2 regions of the Serpentinicella sp. ANB-PHB4 genome follow, and region 2 is predicted to be linked to the other one. Evidence: riboswitches for the same ligand, from Rfam matches in the RefSeq annotation. Region 2 holds a riboswitch; the other holds the start of a gene.

Region 1 (3,434 bases), on a different contig from region 2:
TTGCTTTATTATAGTAAGGGGTAACAACCAGCACCCCATCTGCACCAAGTTCTTCTGCTATTTTAGTATTTGTTACAGATGCCGCAGTATTATTGGAACCTGTTCCAATTATAACTGGAATTCTTTTATCTACCTTTTGTACTGCTGTTTTAATTAATAATTCTCTCTCCTCATTGTCTAAGGTAGATGCCTCACCCGTTGTCCCTAACACAATTAGTGCTTGTGTATTATTATTAATATGAAAATCAATTAAATCTTCAAACTTTTTAATATCAACCTCACCATTTTTAAACGGCGTAACTACTGCAACTCCAGATCCATTAAACATGTTTACTCCTCCTTCTGTCATTTATTATTTTAATGATTCTAATGTTTCAAGGATTTGCACTGCATTTGTTGCTGCACCTTTTCTTAGGTTATCTGCAACTACCCATAAAGACAATGCTTTTGTGTTAAATAAGTCTTTTCTTAGTCTACCAACATAAGTTTCATCAGAGTTAGCTACTTCTAGTGGTGTTGGATATTCATTATTACTAGGATTATCTACAACCACAACCCCTGGTGCTTCCTCTAATATTCTTCTTGCATCGTCAATGTTTGGCTCTTTACTTAACTCCACATATATGGATTCACTATGAGAATATACTACTGGTATTCTTACAGTAGTTGCATTAACTTGAATTTTATCATCATTGAATATCTTTTGAGTTTCATAAACCATCTTTAATTCTTCTTTAGTAAAGCCATTATCATTAAATACATCTATATGAGGAAGACAATTAGCTGCAATCCTTTTAGGATACACTTCATTTGGATAATTTATGTCACTATTTTGACCTTCTAATTCAACAATTGCTTTATGCCCACTCCCAGATACAGCTTGGTAAGTTGAAACAACAACCCTCTCTATTCCATACTCTTTGTGTATTGGTGCTAGTGCCACAATCATTTGAATAGTAGAACAATTAGGATTTGCAATAATTCCTTTATACCCTTTTAGTACATCTGGATTAACTTCTGGAACAACTAATGGTATTCCTTCTGTCATTCTCCATTGTGAAGAGTTGTCTATAACTGTATTTCCTGCCTCAGCAGCTATTGGTGCATACTTTTCTGACACACTACCGCCAGCTGAAAATAATAGATAATCAAAAGAATCCTTCATTACTTCTTCTGTTAATAATTCTACTGTAATTTCCTTGCCATTAAAGGTTATTTTTTCTCCTGCAGATCTTGCAGATGCAAAAGCCCTTAAATTTTCAATTTGTACTTTTCGTTCTTCCAATATTTGAAGCATTTTCCTTCCTACAGCACCTGTAGCCCCTACAATCCCAACTGTCAATCCCATTTTATTACCTCCATATAAATTTATTTTTAATACTGTTATGTAGTTCTTTTATTTTAATGTTTATTTTATCTATTTCCATTTTATCATTGTAATTTTGCAAAATTAGCCATTATACAAAGTTATACAAAAAACTCCTAGTGTCCTAGGAGTTTGTTAATGGAATAAATATAATAGCAAAGGTATGTTAAAAAAGCTTAGCTGATTATGCCATTAACAAATAGTGCTCCATGGATTCCCCATGACAGTGGTATTGTTATTCACAATGCCCCCAACCATTAAATCGAAAACTATATAATGGCTTCGGCACGTCAGCCTTTCTATAACAGTATCGAGTGTTTCCCTCTTTGCACCTGTTATATACTAATCATCTATGCACCTCTATTTATTAATATTTTTTAATATTTAATTACATAAGGGATATTATCATCTTTTTCCATAGTTGTCAACTTTACGTCTTAGAAATAAAAATCATGATCATCAATCGTCATGTAAAATTCTCTATTCTCTACGATCCAAAAATTAGTTGCCTTTCTTGGATTAAGAAAGTATAAGACGTCCCCTACTGGTCTAGCACCATTTAACACTTCTTGTGCAGCTCTTACACTATCTGCATTTGGGGTATTATATATGTTTCCATCAAGAACAGGAGAAAATTGTACATATCCGTATTGCACGTCAAAAATGACCCCGTAAATTGTATTTGGAAAGTCTGAGTGTCCAACTCTATTTAAAATAACATTACCTACTGCTACCTTACCTTGATAGGACTCTCCTTGTGCTTCTGCATGTATAATTCTACTTAACCAGAAAATTGCATCTTCATTTAATTGTGTATCTTCTTCTGCTTTATTTATATTTACTTCTTGAGAATTTACTTCTTTTGTTTTCTTTGTACTTAACTGTTGTCCTTCATATATATTATCGTTTTCTATATCATTAATCTCTTTTAGTTCTTTAATAGTAAGATTTGCTCTTCTTGAGATTTGTGATAAAGTATCTCCTCTACTTACTATATACGTTTCTTGTTTAATTGGTGCTTGACTTAATTGATTTGATTTTATAGTCTGATTATTCTTGTATTCAGTTGCAGCATCAACTTTAAAATCCTTTTCTTCAGTAATTAAAGTTTCTTTCTTATCCATGACTTCACTATTAACTTCTTCTAGACTTCTATATTCTTCTTTAATGGTATTCTCTTCCTTACTGCTATTTTTTTTATCTGAAATTTTATTTTCTATCTTATTTTGTTTATTACTGCTTTCTATATCTTGTTCTTCTACATGAGTTTCTACTGATTGTATAACATGTAAAGCTTTATTTTCCTCGCTCATCTGGGTATTACTTAAAAACAACACTCCAATAAATATTATTACTATAAATGTTATTACCAAACCAATCTGCTTCTTCCTATGCATCAAGTGCATAAACACCAGCCTTCCTATTTTAGTAGTCTTTAAAATTCTAGCATAAAAGAATTTTGGTGTATATGTATTTAACAGTTGTAAGTTTTGGTAGTAACTTATTTGTATAACTCTTTCATTAATTTATCTATACTATTTTTTCTTTCATCAGTCTTTAATTTATTTAGAGTGATTTTATAATCTGTAGATATGTTTATGCTATCCCCCTCTTTTGCACCAGGGGGGACTTGGTTTTTATTGATGCTTATTATTTTGTTATCTAACTCTATTACAGCATACTCTCGCTCAAATCGATCTATTATTCCCACTATATTTTTAGTGTTCAAATTATCACCCTCTTAAATTAAAACTTAAAATTTAAAAATTCATCTATAGTACTAAGTGAAGGTATTTGTGTATATTGAGGTATATTTATTGCTTCATTACTTATTACAAAAATATAGTTTTCCACTATGTAGTTTTCATAGTCACCGACTTCATGAGGTTCGAATTTTTGAAATGGATTCTTATCTACTCTTTTATAAGCAATATAAAAATCTAGGTTTAACTTATCTCTTAACATTATTTTTTCTTCTAACGCATGAAGAAACTTCTGTTTGTTGTTTTGATATCCGTTCTCTTTTTCAGTCGTGTTCATATGATAAAGAATAGGTGTGATATTTTTT
Region 2 (3,434 bases):
TTATTCAATTTCATCACATCATAATATGATATTTATCTCAATATATACTACTACTTATTTTAAAGCAAATGCTTAACAACAAATATAAAAGGAGCTGTCCTTAACAGTTTGAACCTATAAAGAACAGCTTCTTTCCTTTTATCTAATTATTAGTGTGCACTTTCCTTTTTTAAGTCAGTCATTTCGACTGATTTACCAAATATATGAACGATCGCAAAAATAACAGCTAGTGCAACTGGTAATACAATATATACTGGTACGCCTAAGCCTACTGGAATGTAACCAAATAACACAGTTACTAAACCAACGGTTATTGCATAGGTAATTTGAGTCTTAATATGATCGACGTGGTCGCAATCTGCTCCCATGGAGGATAATATCGTCGTATCAGAAATTGGTGAACAGTGGTCTCCAAAAATTGCTCCTGTTAATACTGCTCCTACACTCATAAGCACGTATCCTTGATCTGGGTTAATCGCAAATGCCAGTGGTATTGCTAAAGGCATCAATATTCCCATAGTTCCATAGGAAGTACCTGTAGCAAAGGATATTGCAGAACCTAGGATAAATATGATTGTAGGTAATAAAAATGCAGGTAATGAATCTGATAATCTAGACACTAAGTATACGTTTGTCCCCAATTCGCTAATTACACCCGATAATGACCAAGCTAATAATAAAATAACACCTGTAATTACTAAGGATTTCATCCCTTGAATCCATGTATCAATTCCCTCTGATATTGTAAATATTTTTTGTTTTACACCCATTAATAAAGCGACGATACTTCCAATTAAGGCAGCTTGAAATAACACAATACTTGCATCAGATGCACCAAAAGTTTCTCTAATCGCTGCCATTGATAACGGCGCATTTTTAATCATTTGAATCACTTCTGGATCGTCTGCTAAAGCTAAGTAACCATTATAATAGAATCCTGCAAAGGCTGTCACAATTAAAACTGCAATTGGTACAATCGCATTCCATATGCTTAATTTAATCCCTGCTTTAGGCATTAAGTCTGTTCCTTCTTCAGATGTCATTGGTTTTGAATTTGGTGAAGTTACCTTTCCTGATAGCCTTGCTCTCTTTTCCGCCTTATACATAGGTCCAAATTCTTTTAAAAGAACTGCTGTAATCACGATGAAAGCCAGAATTAAAATGTTATAAAAACGATAAGGGATCGTTGAAATAAATACCCCATAAGCGTTTACATTTTGTCCAATGCTGGCATATGCATCATTAATTAATCCAATTTCATAACCAATCCAAGTAGAAATAAGTGCCATTCCCGCAATTGGTGCTGCTGTTGCATCAATGACAAAGGCTAAGCGTTCTCTCGAGATTTTCATCTTATCTGTTACTGGTCTCATAATTGGTCCCACAATCAATGCGTTGGCATAGTCATCGAAGAAAATAAATAGTCCTAAAAACCAAGTAATTAATTGAGCACTTCTCGGTGTCTTTGCTCTTTTGGATAGGGATTCAGCAACAGCCCTAGCACCACCCATTTTTGATATTAGTGCGATTAATCCACCAATTGTTAAGCATTGAAGTATAATTCCTGCATTCCAAGAGTCAGCAAGTGAGTCGATGATATATCCTACAATTCCCACAAACCCCTGAAAAATAGCACCTACGGCACCATAATCATTTAATCCAAGTAAAAAAGCCCCAGCAAATACCCCAATAAACAGGGAAATCACTACATTTTTCGTAATAAAAGCTAAAACAATGGCTACAAGTGGTGGTAGTATTGTCAATAGCCCAAATTTTTCTGCATTTAATTCTGCAGGGGATGGATCAGTAGCAAAAATGCTAACTGTACTCATTAAAATAAATAACGTACTTAATAATGTAATTTTTCTTTTCAATTTAATTTCTCTCCTTCTTTATGTTCAATCTTAGGTGTCAAAAAATAAAATATCCCTAAGCTACGGCTTAGAGATTAGTGCATAAAAATTATATCTTTTTATAATTTTTATACTACTAATTCACCGATAGCGCTCCACAATAATTGTGACAGTCGTACATATCTTCTATGTAAGACCAACATATAACCTAAAGCTTCAGCTATACATTTCGGCAACATTTCCTTTTACTAAGTATCATCGCTGCTTTACTCCACCTAGTTACTCTTAAATGCTGCACCTCTACTATGAATTCAAGTTATTTTAATTTTACTTAAAAATAGTATCACTGTGCTAAAAATATGTCAATACATAATTCGACAAATTTCATCATCTCATGTATAATAATAATTTTGCTTTTTTTGTTTAAAGTAGAAAAATTTAGGTATATAAAAATTGTTAACATTACTTTTTAAAGAATGTTTTTAAAATTATCTATTCTTTCGAAAGAGTAAAAATAAGTTTATTGCACATACTTTAAATGTGCAAAGAATTACAACGTGAGGTGATACTTTGAAAGATCGTGATTATCAGAAAGAACAGGAAGAGCTGCAAAAAAAATTAGAAGAAAACTTATATAATCGTAACTTTAGAGGATTTGGTATGGATTTAAACCCTGTCGTTTCTATTGCATCAGGGGCTTTTATACTAGTGTTTTCTTTATTTGCTCTATTAAATTTAGAGTATGCTAACTTATTATTTGAACGTACTAAAAATGCAATCATTACGAATTTTGATTGGGTTTTTATTTTATCTAGTAACTTCTTTATAATAGTTTGCCTTTACTTTGCTTTTTCAAAGCTTGGTAACGTTCGAATCGGTGGGGTAGATTCAGAAGCTGAATTTTCAAATTTCGCTTGGTATTCTATGCTTATATCCGCTGGAATGGGAATCGGTCTAATGTTTTGGGCTGTTGGAGAACCGCTTTATCATAGTCAGTTTCTCCCACCTATCTATGATAATGTGGATTCAGTCCATGGGGCTATGGCAACAACCTTTTTTCACTGGGGACTTCACCCATGGGGTATATATGCATTAATATCCCTAGCTTTGGCTTTTTTCGCCTATAATAGAAAACTCCCTCTGTCATTAAGATCAGTTTTCTATCCCTTATTAGGGGACAAGGTATTTGGTATCATAGGGGATATAATAGATACTTTAGCTGTACTATCTTGTTTGTTTGGTTTAGCCACTTCTTTAGGCTTGGGTGTCCAGCAAATTAATAGTGGGCTTAATTACTTAATTGGTATTACTATAAGTGTACCTATTCAGGTTGTTCTTATTGCAATTATTACTGGGCTAGCTGTCATATCAGTTGTTTCTGGACTAGATAAAGGTGTAAAATTTTTATCCGAGTTGAATATCAAAATAGCTTTTGTGTTTATGTTGGCTGTTTTTTTAATTGGACCATCAGCTTATATTTTAAGGTTATTTTCTAATTCTTTAGGGACCTATTTGAATGGCTTTATTCAATCATCCTTCTTTATTGCTATCAATGAGAAGACATGGCAAGGTAGTTGGTCG

The links. A riboswitch is a leader RNA that binds a small molecule or an ion and turns the genes downstream of it on or off. The one in region 2 is predicted to bind lysine.
Region 1: it holds a riboswitch for lysine, as region 2 does, so the genes downstream of both, RH915_RS02455 (aspartate-semialdehyde dehydrogenase) here and RH915_RS04250 (Na+/H+ antiporter NhaC family protein) in region 2, are expected to answer to the same signal.

The regions. Positions count from the first base shown of each region.
Region 1 is NZ_JAVKGO010000001.1:460,128-463,561, forward strand. It holds gene dapA (4-hydroxy-tetrahydrodipicolinate synthase) at 1-328, opposite strand, end outside; gene RH915_RS02455 (aspartate-semialdehyde dehydrogenase) at 353-1,348, opposite strand; lysine riboswitch at 1,559-1,737, opposite strand; gene RH915_RS02460 (cell wall hydrolase) at 1,804-2,772, opposite strand; gene RH915_RS02465 (DUF3006 domain-containing protein) at 2,868-3,095, opposite strand; gene RH915_RS02470 (hypothetical protein) at 3,113-3,434, opposite strand, start outside.
Region 2 is NZ_JAVKGO010000003.1:137,780-141,213, reverse strand. It holds gene RH915_RS04250 (Na+/H+ antiporter NhaC family protein) at 150-1,832, opposite strand; lysine riboswitch at 1,994-2,164, opposite strand; gene RH915_RS04245 (BCCT family transporter) at 2,424-3,434, shown strand, end outside.